3 regions of the Telluria sp. ZB4P36 genome follow, and region 2 is predicted to be linked to each of the others. Evidence: predicted binding sites of a transcription regulator. Region 2 holds the regulator's gene; each other region holds the start of a gene.

Evidence for each region. Region 2 encodes FliA, which starts transcription of late flagellar genes. Its sites were predicted from a motif close to CTAAAGTTTNNNNNNNNNNNGCCGNTA; they were not measured.
Region 1: the regulator FliA is predicted to act here: its motif matches at 5,059-5,085, upstream of AC56LK_RS17775 (flagellar protein FliT).
Region 3: the regulator FliA is predicted to act here: its motif matches at 2,246-2,272, upstream of AC56LK_RS02605 (flagellin N-terminal helical domain-containing protein).

What each region holds. Positions count from the first base shown of each region.
Region 1 covers NZ_JCASIE010000014.1:63,956-71,111, forward strand. Annotated here, with positions in the region: gene AC56LK_RS17760 (class I SAM-dependent methyltransferase) at 1-10, opposite strand, end outside; gene AC56LK_RS17765 (M13 family metallopeptidase) at 77-2,137, opposite strand; gene AC56LK_RS17770 (M1 family metallopeptidase) at 2,173-4,809, opposite strand; gene AC56LK_RS17775 (flagellar protein FliT) at 5,137-5,418, shown strand; gene AC56LK_RS17780 (HDOD domain-containing protein) at 5,477-6,442, opposite strand; gene AC56LK_RS17785 (type IV pilus assembly protein FimV) at 6,746-7,156, opposite strand, start outside.
Region 2 covers NZ_JCASIE010000024.1:44,466-51,621, forward strand. Annotated here, with positions in the region: gene flhA (flagellar biosynthesis protein FlhA) at 1-1,308, shown strand, start outside; gene AC56LK_RS22430 (MraY family glycosyltransferase) at 1,517-2,668, shown strand; gene AC56LK_RS22435 (hypothetical protein) at 2,773-2,925, opposite strand; gene flhF (flagellar biosynthesis GTPase FlhF) at 3,359-4,795, shown strand; gene AC56LK_RS22445 (MinD/ParA family ATP-binding protein) at 4,788-5,609, shown strand; gene AC56LK_RS22450 (RNA polymerase sigma factor FliA) at 5,646-6,377, shown strand; gene AC56LK_RS22455 (flagellar motor protein) at 6,359-7,102, shown strand; gene motD (flagellar motor protein MotD) at 7,113-7,156, shown strand, end outside.
Region 3 covers NZ_JCASIE010000001.1:561,793-568,948, reverse strand. Annotated here, with positions in the region: gene AC56LK_RS02610 (flagellar protein FlaG) at 168-521, opposite strand; gene AC56LK_RS02605 (flagellin N-terminal helical domain-containing protein) at 616-2,061, opposite strand; gene fliB (flagellin lysine-N-methylase) at 2,376-3,608, opposite strand; gene AC56LK_RS02595 (hypothetical protein) at 3,892-4,143, shown strand; gene AC56LK_RS02590 (GGDEF domain-containing protein) at 4,180-5,736, opposite strand; gene AC56LK_RS02585 (response regulator) at 5,845-6,492, opposite strand; gene AC56LK_RS02580 (sensor histidine kinase) at 6,485-7,156, opposite strand, start outside.

The DNA of each region.
Region 1 (7,156 bases), on a different contig from region 2:
CGGCGTTCATGCTCCCATTATGGCGCAAGCGCGGCGGAGGGGAGCGAGCCCTGCCGGCCCGCTCCCCCCTGTCCTGTTACCAGACGCGCACGCGCTCCTCCGGCGCCAGGTACAGCTTCTGCCCCGGCTGCACGTCGAAGGCCTTGTACCAGGCGTCCAGGTTGCGCACGGTGTAGGTGCGGTACTGGCCCGGCGAGTGGCCGTCGGTCAGCACCACGCGGCGCATCGAGGCCTCGCGCATCTTGGTGCGCCAGCTCTGCGCGAAGCCGGAGAAGAACTCGCGGTCGGCGTCCACGCCGCTGCCCTTGCCCTTCGGCGAGACCTTGAAGGCGTCGTAGGCGGCGGCCAGGCCGGCCAGGTCGGACAGGTTCTCGCTCAGCGTCAGCTGGCCATTGAGGGCCAGGTCCTCGAAAGGCTTGTAGGCGTTGTACTGTTCCACCAGCTTCTGCGAGGCCTTCTTGAAATGGGCCAGGTCTTCCTTGGTCCACCAGTCGCGCAGGCGGCCCTGGGCGTCGAACTGGGCGCCCATGTCGTCGAAGCTGTGGCTGATCTCGTGGCCGATCACCGAGCCGATCGCGCCGTAGTTGTGCGCATCCGACGCCTTCGGGTCATAGAACGGCGGCTGCAGGATCGCGGCCGGGAAGTTCAGGGCGTTCTGCAGCGGCAGGTTGACGGCATTCACCAGCTGCGGCGGCATATGCCATTCGGTCTTCGACGGCTTCTGCTTGAGCTTGGCGAGCTGCTGGGCGTAGTGGAATTCCTGGGCGCGCATCACGTTGCCGAGCGCGTCCGTCGGCGAGACCTGCAGGCCCGCGTACGACTTCCAGGCATCCGGATAGCCGACGCCCACGTACATGGTGCGCACTTTTTCCTTGGCCTGGGCGCGGGTCGACGGCGCCATCCAGTCGAGCTTGTCGATGCGGCGCTCGAAGGCGGTCTTGATGTCGGCGACCATCTTCTGGATGCGCGCCTTGTCCTCGGCCGGGAAGTATTTGGCGACGTACATCTTGCCGACCGCATCGTCCATCGCGGAATTGGTGGCCGACAGCGCCCGCTTCCAGCGCGGCGACTGCTGCGGCGAGCCGGTCAGGCCCTTGCCGTAGAACTCGAAGCGCAGGTCCGCGTAGGCCTTCGGCAGGGTGCTGGCGAACTGGTTCAGGCTGTGGAAGGCCAGGTAATCCTTCCAGGTCGCCAGCTCGGTGGCCGCCACCTGCTCGGCCGCGCCCTTGAGCGCACCGGGATGGTAGGCGATGAAGCGGTCCTGGCCGCCGAGGCGCGCGCCCTGCATGAAGGCCTTCCAGTCCATGCCCGGGGCCTTGGCGGCGAAGTCCTTCATCGTCCAGGTATTGTTGGCCTTCAGGATGTCGGCCGACTCTTCGCGCGAAGCGTGGCTCTCGGCCAGTTCCGATTCCAGCGCGAAGATTTTGGTGGCGCGCGCCTCGACGTTGTTATAGCCGGCCAGCTTGAGCATCGCGGCAATGTACTGCTGGTACTTGCTGCGCAGCTCAGCCATCTTCGGGCTGTTGTCGAGGTAGTAGGCGCGGTCCGGCAGGCCGATGCCGCCCTGCAGCAGGTAAGGGACGTTGCGCGAGGGATCGGTCAAACCCTGGTTGAACCACACGCCGAACAGGTTCGGGGTGTTGAAGTTGGTGGCGTTCAGCGGGTCGACGTCGGCGCGCAGGAATTCGCCCAGCACGCGCGAGAGCGCGGCGCGGTCCTTGATCGCTTCGATCTTCGCCAGGCGCGGCTTGAGCGAAGCCAGGCCGGCGGACTCGATCGCCGCCTCGTTCATCCAGGCGGTGTAGAAGTCGGCCGCCTTGCGCGCTTCGGCGCTGGCGGACTTGTTCGACGCCGCTTCTTCGATCAGCTTGACGATGCGGGCATTGGTCTCTTCGGCCAGCGCGTACATCGAACCCCAGGAGCCGCGGTCGGCCGGGATCTCGGTCTTGGCCATCCACTCGCCGTTGGCGTAGGCATAGAAATCGTCGCCCGGCAGCACGACGGCGCCCGCGGGCTTCGTTGCCGCCACGCCGGCGCCGGCGCCCTGCCCGGCCGCAAACGCGGGAGCAAAGCCGAATGCGGCGACGCACAGCGCCAGGGTGACCGCGGTCTTGATCGGAGTCCAGCTGGTTTTCATAGCTTCCCTTCTTCTTGATAAAGATTCTGAGTCTGTCATTGCAGGGCGGCGCGGACCTGCGGTAACAGGCGTGCCTTCTGGTCGGCGCGGATACGCACGCCATTCCCGACGCGTTCGGCTTCGACAATGCCGTCCGGGCCGAAGTTCTTGCGCATATAGGCTTCCATCATGTCCGCATGCGCCGGGTTGGCGGACGAGGCGACGATGGCGGCGAACATGCTGTTGCGGCCCAGGGCTTCCATATTGGCGAGCAAGGCATCGCGGTTGGCGACGGCGAAGTTCCAGGTCTGGTCGAGGTGCTCGGCGGCGACGCCGCCGAGGATGTAGGGCACCAGGTCGGGCAGGGTCTGGGGCGACAGCAGCGCCTGCAGCGTGCGCGCGGCCAGCGCCGGGTCCTGGGCGCTGGTGAGCGCGCGGCCGAAGCGGTTGCGCTCCTCGCTGGTCGGGGCGTTCGCGGTGCGCGCCGCCAGGGCGTCGTAGGTCGCCTGGTCGGCATAGCGGCCGGCGGTGCTCATGACGAAATCGATCATGCCCGGGTTCACCGACTCCGGATCCTTGAGGTAGCGCGCGAACCGGGCCTTGCCCTCGGCGATCGCCTGCGGTTCGCCGGCGCGCGCCAGCGCGGTGGCCAGCATGCCGCGCAGCTGGGTGTCCTCGGCGGTCTCGCCCGGCTTCTCTTCCCAGCCCAGCCTGTCGAACTTCGGGCGGACGAAGCCGATCAGGAAGCGGCGGATCAGGGCTTGCTCCGGTTCGCCGCGCGCCAGCGAGTCGAGGGTGCGCAGGTTGGACAGGATGGCATCCCAGACCGCCACGCGCGGCTCGTCGCCGTACTTGCGCACCAGGTCCAGGTAGCCGTCCAGGCCCATGCGGCCGTTCGAGGCGAAGCTCCAGGTGTCGGACAGCAGCTTCAGGCGCGTGCTGTCCGGCAGGCGCGCCGCCTGCCCGGCGAGGGCACGGAAGCTGGCCGGGTCGTACTGAATACGGAAGTAGCCGACGCTGTGCGGATCGACCACCAGGGTGCCCTCGCAGCTGGCCTGGGTCACCGTGCCGCTCGGACCGGACAGCAGCGTGTACCAGGCCCTGCCGTTGACGGTGCCGACCTGCAGCGGCACATTCCACAGGCGCTGCTGCTTGGGCGGCTCGTCGAGGCGGTACTGTTCCTGCGACAAGGTAACCTTGCGCTTGCCGTCCTCGCAGGCCTGCTCGACCTTGATCAAGGGGAAGCCCGGCTGCAGGGTCCAGTCCGACGCCAGCTTCTCGACCGGCTTGCCGGAAGCCTTTTCCAGCGCCGCCCACAGGTCGCTCGAGGTGGTATTCGAATACTGGTGCCTGGCCATGTAGGCGCGCATGCCCTTGCGGAAGGCGTCTTCACCCAGGTAGGCCTCGAGCATGCGCAGGAAGGCCTGGCCCTTCAGGTAGGTGATGGCGTCGAAGGCGGCGGCGGCCTGTTCCTCGGTCTCGATCGGGGTCTGGATCGGGTGGGTGGTCTTGCGCGCGTCCAGGTTCATCACGTATTCGCGCTCGGCCATGCCCTCCAGGTAAGGGCGCCATTCCGGGTGGAAGTGGTCGGTGGCCTTGGCCGCCATCCAGGAGGCGAAGCCCTCGTTCAGCCACAGGTTGTCCCACCAGGCCATGGTCACCAGGTTGCCGAACCACTGGTGGGCGATCTCGTGGGCATTGATGTTGAAGGTGAACTTCTTGACCCGTTCGGGGCTCTTCTTCGGGTCGTACAGCAGGGTCGGCTCGTTGTAGACCACCGCGCCCCAGTTTTCCATGGCGCCGTTGAAGCCGCCCGGGATCGCGATCTGGTCCAGCTTGGGCAGCGGGTAGCGGATGCCGAAGTAGTGATTGAAGTAGCGCAGCAGGTCGCGGCTGGCGGCCAGCGGGAAGGTGGCCGAGCCGAGCTTGCCCTCGGTGGTGACGATGCCGATGTCCACGCCGTCCTGTTTGGCGGACAGGCGCTCGAGCTCGCCCGCCACCAGCACCACCAGGTAGCTCGGCATCTTCGGGGTAGTGCCGAAGCTGAGGCGCTGCATGCCGCCGCCGAGCTCTTCGCGCTTTTCGACCGGGGTGTTGGAATAGGCCTTGAAGTTGCCCGGCACGTCGACGGTCAGCTTGAAGCGGGCGCGGAAGGCCGGCTCGTCCCAGGTCGGGAGCATGCGGCGCGCGTCGGTCGGCGCCATCGTGGTGGCGATCAGTTTTTTATCGGCGCCGCCGGCCTTGTAGTTCACGTAGAACAGGCCGCGCCCTTCGCGGTTGATCTGGCCGCGGAAAGCCATGGCCAGCTCGTATTTACCGGGCGCGAGCGGCTGGGCCAGCTTGAAGCGCAGGGTTTGCTGTTGCTTGTCGAGGATGGGCTCGAGTTTCAGTTTGCCGGCGAGTCCATTGCCGCTGAGGCTGACGGCGTCGATCTGCAGGTTGTCGGCGTTCAGCATGATCGTCGAGGTCGCTTTCAAGACTTCGATCTCGACCGTCTGGGTGCCGCGGAAGCTGTTCGCGGCGACGTCCGGCATGACGTGGGCCGTGTACTGCAGCGGCACCACATCCTTTGGCAGCTTGCCCGGCGTGGCCGCGAAAGAATACGGCGCCTCGGCCTGTGCGGTCCCGGCGCTCAGCGCGAACGCAAGCGCGGCTGCGGCCGTGGCAGCCCGGGCGACTGGCATGTCTCTCATAAGTCTCTCTCTCGAATCTGTTTTTATTTGTTGATTCCCGCGCACCACGGCGTGGGAACCCAGCACGCACTGTAAGAAAGCCGGGCGCCGCCTGCTCCCGGATTGCGACAGACTGCAAAAATCGGGGCCAGACTGCTGAAACCGGGGAATGGCGGAAAGCATTCTGGGTCATGCGACCCAGTTTGAACATGCATGACTGGCAACATTTGTATCCAATCGAAAAAATTTCAGATTTTTTTTCAAAAGACCCTAAAGTTCCCGAAAGCCCATCCGTAAATGCCCTTAGATACCCGGCAATCCGGCCAGGTTACTTGTCTCGGTGCTAACATGACCTCGAACGACGTCCTCTCGATGTACGAAAACCTCGCCGGCATCACCGGCCAGATGAAGGGCGCCGCCGAAGCCGGCGACTGGACGGGTTTCGACAAGCTGAACGTGCAGGCCAGCGTGGCCGCGGGTGCCGCGATCGGCGGCGTTCCGGCGCTGGACGGCGCCAAGCGCCAGCGCAAGATCGACCTGATCAAGCAGCTGATGGCCAATGACCGCGCCATCCGCGACGTGACCGAGCCCTGGATGGGCCAGCTGGACCGCGCGTTGTGCGCACACTGATGTAACGAGAATTGTCGAGATCAAGGCACCTGCGGGTGCCTGTTTTCTTGGCGGACGATCATTCGTCCAGCTTGCTCAGCTTGCCCAGGCAGCGCCGCTGGTAGCCGTTCAAGCCTTCCGTCACGAGGGCCTCATCCTCGCCCACCAGGCCGGCATCGATCAGCAGGCGCAGCTTGGCGATGCGGTCGCCCTGGACAAGCGCCTGCGCCAGGCTCGATCCGTCCGCCCTGCCCGCCTGCGCGATCGCATCGGCGACCTGGTCCGGGAACTCCCAGTGCCTGGCGATCACCGCCGACAGCTGCCGGCTGCGCGCCAGCAGTTCCAGCCCGAAGGCTTCGGAGCCCGGGACCTTGCCGTTCTGGCAGACGCGGTCGGCCAGCCGGAAGGCCACCACCAGCCCGACGTCCTGCATCAGCCCGGCCAGGCAGGATTCGAAGATGTCGGCGGCCAGCGCGGAAGCCATCAGGCTGGCCGCCACCGCGCATTTTTCGGAATGGTTCCACACCAGCGGCGCGGCGCGGCGCGCGAAGCCCGCCTCGTGCAGCTTGATCAGTGGCCGGAAGGCGACGCGCGCCAGCAGCATGCGCAGGCCATTCTGGCCGATCAGCATGATCGCCGCGTCCAGGGTCTTGATCGGGGTGGCGGGCCGGTAATAGGCGCTGTTCGCCTCGCGCAGCACTTCGGCCACCAGCACCACGTCTTCGGCCACCTGCGCGGCCAGCTCGCCCGTGCCGACGCTGTCGTCGCGCAGGCTGCGCAGCAGCTTGGGGATCAGCTCCGGGACGCGCGGCACCAGCTCGGCCGCGAGGGCCGGATTCTGCGCCAGCATGCCCACCTGCTCGAGGATCTGGCGTTCGGTGTCCGGCGGCGCGTCGAAGCGGGCCGGTCCGGCCAGCCAGCGGTAATACAGGGTGTCGATCGCAGCATCGGCCCCATCGCCGGCACCGGGCTGTGCGACGTCGGCCTCGGGCGTGGTCGCCTGGGGTTCCGGGGTGCTCAACAAGCGATTGATCCAGTTTTTCATGCAAGGTGGATTGTAGCCTGTCCGGCGCCTGAAATGACAAAAGCGCCCGCAGGCGCTTTTCGATGTGCCCGAGCGAAAGGCTCGGCCACGGAATCGGGGAGAGCGACCTCCAGGTATCTCCTGGCGTCGCCTCTTGCCGGTTGCATCCGGCGTCCGCTGCCGCAGTTGGCAGGCGAACTGCTTCCGGACACAGGCGTTTCTTCAACGTCCGCCTGCTTTCCGCGCCACGCTATCGGTGGTGGCTGCGCCAGGCCTCTGTGCCGTTCATGATCTCGCGACCACGAAACCAGTATAACGGAAAAATCAGACTTGTGTAGACGACTCGTGTGCGCCCCGCTCCAGGGTCGGCTCGACCGCCACAGCCGGGGCCGGCTTACGCTGCAGGCGTGCTTTCAGGCGCGCTCCCAGGCCGACGCGCGGACTGTCCTTGCGCTGCGCCGCCCTCCTGCGGCGCAGCACGAGCACCAGTCCCGCGAGCAGCGCCAGCGCGCCGGCGCCGGCGCCCACGAGCAGCCAGGGCGTGCCCGGCTCCGGCGGCGGTTCCGGCTTTTTCTTCTTCGGCTTGTGCACCTTCACGGGCTGCACGACCGGGGCCGGCGCAGTGCCCGCCGCTGCCTGCAGTACCTTCAGCTTGTCCTCGATCTGGCCCAGCTGCTCGTGCAGCGCGGCGTTCTTCGCACCCAGCGCGACGCAGGCGTCGACCTCTTTCAGGGA
Region 2 (7,156 bases):
AACGAGGACGACATCAGCAGCCAGGTGACCAACCAGCTGTTCGCCCGCCCGGAAGCCCTGTACATCACCGGCGGCATCATCTTCGCGCTGGGCGTGATCCCGGGCATGCCGAACCTGGTGTTCCTGCTGCTGGGCAGCGCCCTGTGCGGCAGCGGTTACATGATTGCCAAGCGCAAGAAGGAGGGCCCGGCCAAGGAAGCGGCCGCGGCGGCGGAAGCGGCGGCAACGGCCGCTGCCGGCGGCGCAGCCGCCCCGGCCGAGTCGGAAGAAGCGACCTGGCAGGACGTCATGGCGGTCGACACCCTTGGCCTGGAAGTAGGCTACCGTCTGATCCCGCTGGTGGACAAGACCCAGGGCGGCGAGCTGCTCAAGCGCATCAAGGGCATCCGCAAGAAGTTCGCCCAGGAAGTCGGCTTCCTGGCGCCGCCGGTGCACATCCGCGACAACCTGGAACTCAAGCCCTCGGCCTACCGCATCACCCTCAAGGGCGTGGAAGTGGGCACCGGCGAAGCCATGAACGGCCAGTTCCTGGCGATCAACCCGGGCATGGCCAGCGGCACGCTGCCGGGCCTGGTGACGGTCGATCCTGCCTTCGGCCTGCCGGCCACCTGGATCGACGCCAGTCTGCGCGACGAAGCCCAGAGCATGGGCTACACCGTGGTCGACGCCGGCACCGTGGTGGCGACCCACCTGAACCATTTGATCACCACCCATGCGTCGGAACTGCTGGGCCGCCTGGAAGTGCAGGCCCTGCTGGATCACCTGGGCAAGGAGACGCCGAAGCTGGTGGAAGACCTGGTGCCGAAGGTCGTGTCGTTGTCGACCCTGCAGAAAGTGCTGCAGAACCTGCTGCAGGAAGGCGTGCACATCCGTGACATGCGCACCATTATCGAGTCGCTGTCGGAATACGCCAACCAGACCCAGGATCCGGGCGAGCTGACCGCCATGGTGCGGGTGGCGCTGGGCCGGGCGATCGTGCAGCAGCTTTTCCCTGGCACCAACGAGCTGTCGGTGGTGACCCTCGACAACCGCCTCGAGCGTTTGTTGATGCAGGCCATGGGCAACGGTGGCGACGGCAGCGGCATCGAGCCGGGCCTGGCCGATACCATCGCCCAGCAGGCCGCCAATGCGGCGGCGCAGCAGGAAGAGATGGGCCTGAGCCCGGTGCTGCTGGTGCCGGCCCCGCTGCGCGTGCTGCTGTCGCGCTTCCTGCGCCGCGCGGTGCCGAACCTGAAGGTGCTGTCGCATAACGAGATCCCGGAAACCAAGACGATCCGGGTGACCAGCCTGGTTGGCGTGCCAATGTAGCTTGCATAAGCACGTGTGGTTTTATCGCAGCAAAATGAGATTCATTGCCATTTTGGTGCACGAACTCAGCTGTTGATAATCAGTTGTGATAACATCTTGCCTTGCTCCAATAATTGAAGCGCAACAAAAAGCACCACGGTTGCATCACCATCCATCCGCTCAACCAACTGTTCAGTTGGCTTGAACAGTTCGGCGAATTGACTAAACAATGTCGGAATTTTATTTACTTGAGCTCGGCTCAGCCGCTTTGGCCATCAGTTTCGCGTTTTGCTTGCTGATCGTTGCATCGCAGAAGTGGCATGGCAAGCTGTCGCACGATCATGACTTGAGCGGCGTGCAGAAAGTGCATACCACCGCCGTTCCGCGCATCGGCGGTATCGGCGTCATCGCCGGTGTCATGCTGGGTCTGCTGGCATACCAGTCGTTCGCGCAGGATGCGGGTCTGGTGCATTCGGCCGAGCTCGGTCTTCTGTTCGCCGCCAGCCTGCCGGCTTTCCTGGCTGGCGTGATCGAGGACGTGACGAAACGCGTGTCCGTTCGGGTACGCCTGGTGGCCACCGCCCTGAGCGCCATGATCGCCAGTGCCTTGCTGGGCGCGACCGTCAGCGAGCTCGACCTGTGGGGTGTGGATGCACTGCTGGCATTTACGCCATTCGCGATTGTCGTTACCGCCGTGGTCGTATCGGGCGGTTCGAATGCGATCAATATCATCGACGGCTTCAATGGATTGTCGGGCAGCACCATCGTCATCATGGCCGGCGGCCTGGCTGCGGTCGCCATGCAGAACGGTGACGGACTGGTCGTGGCGCTGGGCGCGCTGACCGTTGGCGCGACCCTGGGCTTCCTGGCGTTTAACTATCCGTTCGGGAAGCTGTTCCTGGGTGACGGTGGAGCCTACTTCCTCGGTTTCCTGGTGTCGGAAATGGCAGTCTTGCTGCTCGTCCGTAATCCGGAGGTGAACGCATGGCAGGTGCTGGCGATCTGCGGGTATCCGGTCATCGAAGTGCTGTTCAGCATCTACCGCCGCCGCGTCATCCAGAACGTCAGCCCCGGGCAGCCGGACGCCCTGCACTTGCATACGCTCGTGTTCCGCCGCCTGGTCTTCAAACACGTGCGCCGCGACTCTAGCCGCCCGTGGAACCGCAATGCGGGCGTGGTGTGCTTCATCGCGCCGGCGGTGGCGCTGTGCGTGGCTGTCAGCGTACTGGTCGGAGCCTCGGCACCGGTCAGCCTTGCTATCGTTCTTGCCCAGGTGCTGCTCTACGTTGCCGTATATGGCCGCCTGGTGAGAGGGCGTTGGTTTGCAGAGACCCGTACCGGCGGCAGTGCCGTCATTTCGACCGACGCAAAACTTTCCTGATCTACAATGGCAAAACGCCGGCGCGTACTACCGAACAGGTAGTGCAGCCGGCGTTGTCGTTTCATTCTACTGAAGCAGCTTGCCGATGAGCGCGGGCAGGGTGGTCAACGAGCCCGGCGCCTCAGCCACCAGCTCTCGAACCAGATCGACAGTTGCAGCACCAGGCCTGTGCCGAACAGGAAGTCGGCGGAGCGGCCGAGTTGCAAACCCGCCGCGAGCACGCCCGCAATCAAGAAAGCCGTCCTGAGGATTGGCATGCTGCTGTCGAGTGTTCTGCAGCAGTGCACCAGGAGCGCTTCTCCACCAGAGATTCCAGCCTGCCGTTTCGGTAATCTTAACTTCATTGCGGGCCTCTCAATCTATGCCGGAAGTCGTGTACATGAACAACATGAACAGAGTATGACCTAAATTGCATTTGGTTACAATTAGTGAGACTTTTGGGACGTTTATATACGACATCACGCCACGTTATAGTTGCATTTAGAAAATAAATGGTGTTGATATTAATTAAGTTGTCATAGTCTCATACAACCGCGGAGGGTGTCGCGCTTCTGCTGTAGTGAATAAGGTCCTTTTCCCGCTTCTGTTCTCTGCATCGTTTCCCCACGGCATCGCCAATAATGCTGCCTATGGACGGGCAATTGTGCCCATCGCAAATAGAACAGTACAGTTGAAGTGCGGAGAACGATGATGAACGTGAAGAAATTTACAGCGGCTACTTCCCGTGATGCCTTGCGCAAGGTGCGCGAGGCGCTCGGCCCTGACGCGGTCATCCTCTCCAACCGCCCGGTCGACGGCGTGGTCGAGATCCTGGCACTGGACAACGACGATGTCGCCTCGCTGGCTTCCCCCGCCATCGAAGAGCCGCAGCAGCCGTCCTTCCAGGGCTTCCAGGCCTTCGACAGCGACTTCGACCCGGAACCGGTCTTCACCCGCGTCCCGGCGGCCCCCGAGCCACGCCAGCCGGCGCCGCGCGCCGCCGCTCCGAAGCTGGATGCGTTCGCCCGCCAGCCCTACGTCGAGCGCCGCACTGCCCCGGCCGCCGAGCCGGAAGTCCCGCCGACCTATGTCAACCGCCGCGCCCCGGCCCAGGAGCCGGCGATCGACATGGCGGCCATGACCCAGATGATGAGCGCCGCCATCGCCCAGGCCAAGGAATCGGCCGCCGCCGAGATGAGCGGCATGATGAGCGAGATCCGCGCCATGCGCGGCCTGATGGAAACCCAGCTGGCCGAACTGTCCTGGAACGCCACGGCGCAGCGCGAGCCGCAGAAGGCCGCCGTGCTGCGCGAGATGCTGGCAGCCGGCTTCTCCGCCACCCTGGCGCGCTACCTGATCGACAAGATGCCGGCCACCAAGGACGCGGCCGATGCCCTGCGCTGGATCAAGACCGTCCTGGCCCGTAACCTGACCACCATCGCCAACGAAGACGACCTGCTGGCGCGCGGCGGCGTGTTCGCCCTGGTCGGCCCGACCGGCGTCGGCAAGACCACCACCACCGCCAAGCTGGCGGCGCGCTGCGTGATGCGCCACGGCCCGGACAAGCTGGCTCTGATCACCACCGACGCCTACCGTATCGGCGGCCACGAGCAGCTGCGCATCTACGGCAAGATCCTGGGTGTGATGGTGCACTCGGTGAAGGACGAGGCCGACCTGCGCATCGCCCTGAAAGAACTCAAGAACAAGCATACCGTCCTGATCGACACCATCGGCATGTCGCAGCGCGACCAGATGGTGACGGAACAGGTGGCCATGCTGTCCGAATCCGGCGCCGACGTGAAGCGCCTGCTGTGCCTGAACGCGACCTCGACCAACGAGACCCTGAACGAAGTGGTGCGCGCCTACCAGGGCAGCGGCCTGGCCGGCTGCATCATGACCAAGCTGGACGAAGCCGCTTCGATCGGCAACGTGCTCGACGTGGTCATCCGCCAGAAGCTGAACCTGCATTACATCTCGAACGGCCAGCGCGTCCCGGAAGACCTGCACCTGGCCGACCGCGCCATGCTGATCGATCGCGCCTTCCGCAATACCCGTAACGCCTCCGCCCAGTTCGGCGACGCCGACCTGCCGATGATGATGGCCGCAGCTGGCCAGGACCGCAACCTGCGCGAGGTGCAGCTTGGCTAGTTTCGATTTCGACCAGGCCGAAGGCCTGCGCCGGATGCTGCAGGGCCCGCGCCCGCGCATCGTCACCTTCCTCTCCGCGACGCCTGAAGACGACAAGGGCGCCATGCTGGTCAACCTGGGCGCGTCGCTGGCCCAGCTAGGGAACGAAGTCCTGATCGTCGACGCCTGCGAACGCGACTACGGCGTGGCGCGCCGCCTGGGCCTGAGCCGCGCCGCCACGCTGGCGGACGTGGCGCGCCAGGAATGCGGCCTGAACCAGGTGATCCACCAGGTCCCGCAAGGCTTCTCGGTCGCTTCGCTCGGTCATCCGCAGGGCAGCGCGGACATGCGCCGCCTGGCCAAGACCTTCGACGTGCTGGTCAAGCAGGCCGGCATCGTAATGGTCGACGGCGAACTCGGGCCAAGCGGGGAATTCCCGCTGTCGCTGATGGCCAGTTCGGAGATCGTGGTGCAGGTCGGGACCTCGGCCGCCTCGATCACGAATGCCTATGCGCTGATCAAGCGCCTGGCGCAGCAGCTGGGCCGCCGTCCCTTCGGCATCCTGGTGACCGGCGCGACGGAGGCGGAGGCCAAGCTTGTATACGATAATATGTCAACCGCGGCAACACGTTACCTGGCGGTCAGCCTGAGCGCCATGGGTTCGGTGCCGGCCGACGAGTACCTGCACCGCGCCGCGCGCCTGGGCCGGGCGGTGGTCGATGCCTTCCCGCTGGCGGGGGCCTCGGTCGCCTTCCGCCGCCTTGCCGGCAGGTTCGCGCTGCACGCGATGCCGGGCCTGGGCAGCAGGGGAGGCAGCGTTCACCTCGGGCATTGATAAGAACACGAATAGCGGGAAAGATAAGCAGAGCGCATGTACACGGTCAAAGGGAAAGCGGACAAGAACCATTTGCTGACGGAGCACATGCCGTTGGTGAAGCGTCTTGCCCACCACATGAAGGCCAAGCTGCCGCCTTCGGTGGAAGTCGATGACCTGGTGCAGGCCGGCATGATGGGCCTGCTCGATGCGATCAACCGCTACGAAGACAACCACGGCGCCCAGTTCGAGACCTATGCCGTGCTGCGCATCCGCGGCGCCATGCTGGACGAGCTGCGCAACAGCGACTGGATGCCGCGCAGTACCCGCCAGAACATGCGCAAGGTCGAGGCCGCGATGGAGGCGCTGCAGCAGCGCTTGGGCCGCCCGGCCAGCGAATCCGAGATCGCCAAGTCGCTCAAGATGTCGCTCGCCGACTACCAGGAGATGCTGGGCGACGGCGGCGGCCACCAGCTGCTGTACTACGAAGATTTCCACGACACCGAAGAAGGCAGTGACGGCTTCCTCGACCGCTATGCGGTGGACGACAGCGACCCGCTGCGCAGCCTGCTCGATACCGGTTTCCGCCAGGCCGTGATCGACGCCATCGACAACTTGCCGCCGCGCGAGAAGATGCTGATGGGCCTGTACTACGAAGAAGAGCTGAACCTGAAGGAAATCGGTGCCGTCATGGGCGTGAGCGAATCGCGGGTGTCGCAGCTGCACACCCAGGCCGTGTCGCGCCTGCGCGCCGCCCTCAAGGAGCAGTTGTGGACTGGGCAAGCGTAGCCGGCCTGGCGCTCGCGCTCGCGGGCGTGCTGGTCGGCCATACGCTGGACGGCGGCAAGTTCGCGTCGCTGGTGCAGCCGGCCGCCTTTGCGATCGTGGTGATCGGCACGCTAGGAGCCACCCTGCTGCAGAGCGAGCGGCGCAGCTTCATGCTGGGCCTGCGCATGCTGCGCTGGGTGTTCTTCCCGCCGAAGTCCGGGCGCGACAAGCTGTCGCGCGAGATCGCACTGTGGAGCCTGTCCGCGCGGCGCGACGGCCTGCTCTCGCTCGAGCAGTACATGGCCACCCCCGACAAATTCATCCAGAAGGGCCTGCGCCTGGTGGTCGACGGCATCCACCCCGACAAGATCCGCAGCCTGCTCGAGAGCGAGATCAGCGCCTATGAATTCTCGCAGCGCCAGGCGGCGCGCATCTGGGAGTCGGCGGCCGGCTATGCGCCCACCATCGGCATCCTCGGTGCGGTGCTGGGCCTGATCCACGTGATGGAAAATCTGTCCGATCCGTCGCGCCTCGGTTCCGGCATCGCGGTGGCCTTCGTCTCCACCGTCTACGGCGTGGGGCTGGCCAACCTGTTCTTCTACCCGGTCGGGAACAAGCTGAAGGCCATCGTCACCGACAAGGTGGCCCAGTACGAAATCCTCGCCGAAGTCTTCCACGACCTCGCCAGCGGCGACCACACCCGCGTGGTCGACGAACGGGTGGCGAGCCTGCTGGCGCGCCACTAGGTCACCGCTCATGGCGCGCAAACGCTACGACGACGGCCCCGGCGAACACCACGA
Region 3 (7,156 bases), on a different contig from region 2:
TCCCGTGAAAGCGATAATGTAAGTCATTATCGACAGAAGCAAACCGGACTTAAGAGTAGGAAATGTGTCCTAATTCAATTAGTTGGACACGGGGGAGGGGAAGTTGACAGGCATGCAAGCCCGGCGCGCTCCTGAGGGTGCGCACCGGGCCGCAAGCTTGAGAGCCTTCAGGCTGTCTGGCTGATGAGGAGGCCGCGCATCTTGTCGATGGACTTGGCGATCTCGAGTGCTTCGACCGACGGGATCTGGCGCACCACTTCGCGGGTGCCCTGGTCGATGATCTTGACGACGATTTCCTTGCTGTCTTCATCGATTGCGAATTCCAGGCTTTGCGAGGAGGCGCGCATGCCTTCGTTGATCTTCTTGACAGCATCGCCGACCTGTTCGCGCGAAGGCGGGGCAGCCTCCTGCGCGTCTGCCGGCCTGGTTTTCGCCGGCTGGACATTTTGCTGCTCGAGCGCCGGAAGCGTGCGCTCTTCCAGCCGCGGCGCCACGGGTGAACCAAGAGATTGGATGTTCATGTGACTTTCCTAGCAAAAAATCCTCGGCTGAATTTCTTCAGCCGAGGAGCCTTGTTACGACATGGACGGACTGGCTAGCCCGTCATTCGCGTTATTAACCACGCAGGAGCGACAGGACGCCGTTCGGCAGCGAGTTCGCCTGGGCCAGCATCGAGGTACCGGCCTGCTGCAGGATCTGGCCGCGGGTCATTTTCGCGGTTTCAGCAGCGAAGTCGGTGTCGACGATGCGGCTGCGCGATGCCGACAGGTTCTCGGTCGACGACTGCAGGTTCGAGATCGCCGATTCGAAGCGCGACTGCAGTGCGCCGTATTCAGCGCGCTGGCCGTTGACTGACGACAGTGCCGCATCGGCGGTCTTGATGGCAGCCTGGGCGCCGTCGAAGGTGCTGATGTCGAGGTTGGCCACCGATTTCAGGACCGAGGCGCCGCCCAGGCCCATGGTGGTGGTTGCATCGACCACCGAGAAGCTCTTGTCGGAGTCCATGGTGATCTTGCCCATCGCGGTGGCGCCGTTCGCGCCGTTGGTCTCGACCGCGGCGGATTTCGCGCCGGCCGTGGTGTACGTCGACATCATGGCCTCGGTCGCGGTGCCGCCAACGTTCTCCAGCTTGATGTCGTTGCCGCTGGCGTGGCTCAGCTTGATGCCGCCGTTGGTGGCGTCGTACGACGCGGTGACGCCGGTCTTGGCCGACTGGGCATTGAAGGCGCTGATGGCGCCGGCGTGGCCGTTGGCGTCATTGGTGCCGACCGAGAACGAGATCGTCACGGCGCTGGCGTTGTCCGAGGTCAGCTCCATCGTGAACGACTTGCCGGCTGTCAGGGTCAGGTTGGCGTCGGTCTTGGCGGTGGCGGTCACGCCGGTGTCGCCGCTGACTTTGTTGATCTCGGCGACGGTGGTCTTGGCGGTGGAACCGTTAGCGAGGACGACACCCTTCGAGCCTTGCGAACCGTTGATCGTCACGGTGGCGCCGACCACGCCGTTGGTCGAGCCGACCTGGGCGACCTTGGCAGCGATATCGGTGCTGTTGTTGCCGTAGGTCGAGGTGGTGAAGTTCGCACCGCCCATCGAGATCAGCTGGCCTGCATTGGCGCCGACCTGGAAGTTGGCGGTGCCCATCGAGCCGTCCAGCAGCTTCTGGCCGTTGAATTCGGTGGTGTTGGCGATGCGGTTCAGTTCCGAGGTCAGCTGGGTGACTTCGGTCTGCAGGGCTTTGCGGTCGTTGGACGAGTTCGACGAGTTCGACGACTGCACTGCCAGTTCACGGATACGCTGCAGGATGTCGCCCGAGCTCGACAGGGCGCCTTCTGCGGTCTGGGCCATCGACACGCCGTCGTTCGCGTTGCGGGTGGCCTGGGTCATGCCCTTGATCTGCGAATTCATGCGGTCCGAGATGGCGAGACCGGCAGCGTCGTCCTTGGCGCTGTTGATGCGCAGGCCCGACGACAGGCGCTGGATCGAGGTGTTCAGGGAAGCTTGCGAGGTCGACAGGTTACGCTGCGAGTTCAGGGATGCAACGTTGGTATTGATTACGGATGCCATGGTATTTCTCCAGACTGGTATTTCGGGGTGGGCCACCTTGCCCTGTTCACTTTGGTGCGCCACCTGTTCCGTGACGATCACACCGCTGTTGATGCTGGTAACGGAGTACCCCGGGTAATCTTTATGGTGGGCAATGAAAATAGTTGGCGAAAAAAATCCTCAAGTTCCCTGTCGCGCCGCGTCTAAACGACCCTGGAGCACAAAACTTTAGGGCCGAAAAAATTAAATTTTCTGAAAATTGCTCTTCAAGTCCTCGCGCCGGGCAAAAAAAAACACGGCCCGGGCCGTGTTTCCATGCCATCTTGACCACAAGATCAATGGCGCAGGAAGCCATACAGCTTGTCCAGGCTGTCCAGGCCACTATTCTTGAGCGCATCGTTGACGCGCTGCGCGAAATCCGCGTGGTGGCGGAAGCGGCGGTAGAACACCTGCACCGTCTCGACCAGGGCGGCGGCGTCGGGGAGGGGGGCAGCGCCCGCGCACCGTCCCGCCAGCATCAGGCGCAACAGGCCGAAGCGCGAGATCAGTTGCAGGTAGCTGTCGTATGCCGTGCTGCGGTCGAATGGGAACAGGTGTGTGAACATTTCATTCAGGATGTAATGCTCCAGCAAGTGCGGCGCTGCCTCCAGCGCCAGGGGCAGGCGCTTCACGCCGGTAGTATAGGCCGCGAGCAGATCTTCGACGCGCGCGTCGCCCGTTTCCGGGTCGGCGCCGAGATTGGTCGCGACCGTCGCCAGCACGGCGCGCTCGCGCTCGGTGCGCGCGCCCCCGTCTTTTCCGCCCCAGATTGTGGCGAATACCAGCGCCTGCGCTTCGTGGTCCGGTTGCAGTTCGTGCAAGGCGTCGAGTGCCGAACCGCTTCCCAGCAGGGAGGTGAAGCCGTGGATGAGCGCGCCGGCTGCGGCGCTGTCGCTTTCAACTGCAGTGAACTGTTCGCAGAACACGCCCAGCAGCGCCAGGCGCTGCCACAGTTCCAGGCCCTGCGTTCGCATGAGCTGCAGGCAGAAGATCCGCACGTCATGCATGAGCTGCTCGGGAAAACCCTCCCTGGGGCGCGCCAAGAGCAGCTCGTCCGGTCGGATGGCCACGTTCGTTTCGATGAATTCGAAGGCGTCCGGCGCCAGCAGGGCCTGGCGCGCCGCCTCGGGACAGGACAGTTGCAGCGCTTGCTGCATCTGTCCGCCAAAGTCCGCGGAGACGCGGGGATAGCTGAAGCAAGTGTTCGACAGGTGGCTTTCATCCATGTGCTTTTGCACGCCGCACAGGCCGCCCTGCATCATCGGGCAGCTGCCATCCGACTCGCTCATATCGAGCCGGCCATAGAAGCGATCGCTCCCATCGCTGTCCTGGCGCCGCAGGCCGCGATCGAAAGCAGCCTTCAATTCCGGATGCCCGCTCTGGCGATAGGCTTCAAAGGTTTTCTTGTCCAGGCTGACCAGCCATCCGGAGCAACAGTTGTCTTCGCATTCGGCGCCGATGCAGCGGAAGCGGCTGACATAGGTGGGCATCAAGGCTTGGATGGTACGGGTCAGGTGCAGGGTTGCCATGGTCGGGGTTCGAAGAATGTCATCGGGGCCGTGGCGCTCCGGAGCGGAGGCCGCAGCTTGCGTGGCGCAAGTCTACCTGCGTCGCGGCCCGCGCCATGACCTGATTACCGCCCGGTTCCTGTCCCTGTTTCCGGTTTGCCGCCCGCGACCCGCACCAGGACCGGCAGCCATGGAGAATAATTTTGCCAATCCCGCCTGCCGGGGCCGACAAAATGCTAGGATTTTGGCAAGCCCGGCCGTATTGACGGGCGCCGCCACCGATAGTTCTTGCATGGAGAACAATATGAAGAGGATCGCAGCAGGTTTGGCCGCACTGGCACTGGCAGGATGCGCCACGCAGGATGTCCCGGATGGCCCGACCGAGGCCGAACTGATCGCCAGTGCCGGCAACACCGCCGGCCAGGACGGCCACCAGATGACCGGCAGCCGCCTGAAGGACCGGACGTCGACCGACCGCATGCTGAAGGCGGTCGGCGCGCAGGGCGCGCGCGACGAGATGCGCAATGCGCCCCGGCCCGGCGCTATAACAAATTAGTTTCGCTAAACTTATTACAGCTTAGATAAGCGCAGCTTAATCTGCGACCACGACCCGGTTCTTGCCGCTCTGCTTAGCCTGGTACATGGCCCGGTCGGCCCGCGCCATCAGGCTGGCCTGGTCCTCGTTCGGGGTGCGCAGGGCCACGCCGCAGGAGAAGGTGATCAGCATCTTCTCGTTGTCGTGCAAGAAGAAGTGGCGGGTCAGCTCGCGCTGCACGCGCACCATCGCCGCCGCCGCCGCCTCGACCGGGGTTTCCGGCATCAGGATCAGGAATTCCTCGCCGCCGAAGCGGGCGATCACGTCCATCGAGCGCAGCGTGTCGCGCACCACCTTGACCAGGTGCTTGAGGGCGCCGTCGCCGGCCAGGTGGCCGTAGGTATCGTTCAGCTTCTTGAAATTGTCGAGGTCGAGCATGGCCACGCACAGCGGCGTGTCGCGGCGGTCGGCACGCGCGCTTTCGCGCTCGAAGACGTCGTCCAGGCCGCGGCGGTTCAGGCTGCCCGTCAGCTGGTCTTCGCGCACCAGCTCGCTCATGTGCTGCAGTTCCGCCTCCAGCGTGCGGATGCGTTCCTCGGCTTCCTGCACCTCGCGGTGCACCGCCACCATGCGGTCGCGCGAGGCCAGCGCCTCGTCCTGGGCGGCGCGCATCTCGCGCAGTACTTCGTTCATTACCTCGTTCAGCTCGCCGATATTGGCGGCACTGCCGATGCGTTCAGAGTAGCCGGCCAGTTTCGCATGGTGGTCGCCGGTCGAGGCCGCCACCGAGCCAAGGCGGTCGATGAAGCTCATCATCATGTTCTTGACGGTGGCGCGCACGTCCGAGAGGCTGTGGCGCAGCTGGCCCTGCTTGAGGATCACGTCCTTCAGGCTGCGCGTCGCGTCTTCCAGGGCGCGCACGTCGAGCGGGCCGGCGATCAGGTCCTGCACGGCGGCGATCTGGCCGCGCATCCAGCTGTCGTCGTCGAGCAGCTCGTTGACGTTGTCGAGCAGCAGGCGGAACAGGCGCAGCAGCAGTTCCTGCTGCTCGGCGCTGTCGCCGCTGCGCAGTTCGATCTGGTAGCATAGCTGCTTCAGGCGGCCGGACAGTTCGCCCAGTTCCTCGCCGCGCGCCAGGCGCACGGAGCCGCCCAGCGTTTCGGCCTCGGTGACGAGGTCCGGACTGCCTGCCAGCAGGGTGGCCAGCGCATAGGCCAGTGCGCGGTTCAGCATCTCGCGCAGTTGGCGCGCCTCCGGATCCTCGTCGCCGAGCGCCATCACCGGCGTGTTGCGCCGCAGGTGGCGGTCGGCCACCTGGCCCAGCGCCTGGGCATAGGCGGTCCAGTCGCCGGTTTTGGCGGCGCGCACCAGGCGGCGGCCGTACTCGGACACCTCGCCCGGCGTGTCGGCCAGGCGGCGCGCGAAGTTCTCCAGCAACTCGGTGGCTGCGTTGCCGGCGGGCGCCGGCGGTGGCGTGCCGGCGATCTCGTCATAGATGGCCCGGTAGGCATCAGGCGTGGGCGCGATACGGCGCGTCGCGAGGCGCCGGAAAGCTTCGCGGGCAATATCGGCGGGGTTCTGGCCGGTGGCGGCGGGCGGGGACGAAATGGACATGGTGTAAAGACGCGAATTGCTGTTTGGCGTAATGATAAGCAGCTTCTTTGCCAATCATCAATTAAAAAACGGAAACAAAGTGTTTTAGTCCTGCGCCATACAACAATGTCACCCAACCAGCTGGTTGCGGATGGCGTAGTGCGTCAGTTCCGCACTGTTCTTCAGCTTCATCTTGGCCAGCAGCCGGGCGCGGTATTCGCTCACCGTCTTCACCGACAGCGACAGTTCGCGCGCGATGTCGCTGACCGTCATCCCGGAGGCGATCATGGTCAGGGTCTGGTACTCGCGGTCGGACAGCGTGTCGTGCAGGGGCGCCTCGTGGTCTTCGCCGACCTGGGCCGCCAGGGTCTGGGCCAGCGCGGCGCTGACGTATTTCTGGCCGGCGGCGACCTGGCGGATCGCCGTCACCAGCTCGCGCGGGGCGCTCTGCTTGGTCATGTAGCCGGCCGCGCCCGCCTTCAGCGAGCGGATCGCGTACTGGTCTTCGCGGTGCATCGACAGCATCAGCACCGCCAGTTCCGGCTTGTCCTTCTTGATCTGCTTGAGCACCTCGATGCCGTTGCGGTCGGGCAGGGAAATGTCGAGCAGCATCACGTGCGGCTTGGCCTTGCCGACCAGCTTGATGGCGTCGAGCCCGGTTTCGGCTTCGCCGGCGACGATGAGGTCGCGCTGCTCGGCCAGGATTTGCTTCAGGCCCTCGCGGACGATCGCATGGTCGTCGGCGATGAATACCCGGATTGTTGCCTTGTCACTCATTCTTGCCTGTGTCGGTTGATGCCAGCCTGGTCTTGATAGTCACCATCGTGCCACCTCCGGGCGCCGTCGACAAGGCCAGCGTTCCGCCGAGTGCCTTGGCCCGCTCGCTCATGCCGCGCAGGCCGAAGGAATGGGGCTTGAGGCGGTCGGCCGCCGCGATGCCGCGCCCGTTGTCGCAGATGCTCAGGGTCAGGTGGGCACGCTGGGGCCGCAGCGTCACCGTCACCCGGGTAGCGCCGGCGTGCTTGGCGATATTGGTCAGCGCTTCCTGGAAGATACGGAACAGGGCGGTGGCGTGGTCGTCGTCCAGCAGGATTTCCTTCTCGGGGCAGCGGAAGATGCAGGCGATGCCCATCTGCTTTTCGAATTCCCGGGCCTGCCATTCGAGTGCGGCCACGATGCCGAGGTCGAGCATGGTCGGGCGCAGGTCGAGCGAGATCCGGTGCACCGCCTCGATGGTGCGGTCGACCAGGTCGTCCACGTAGTTCGCCTTTTCCAGCAGGGCAGGCTGGTTGTCGGGCAGGCGCGCGCTCAGCATGGCCAGCGCCATCTTGATGGCCGTCAGGTTGCCGCCCAGGTCGTCGTGGATCTCGCGCGCGATGCGCGTCCTTTCCTGTTCCTTGACCTGCTCGATGTGGTCGGTCAGCTCGGCCAGGCGGGCGCG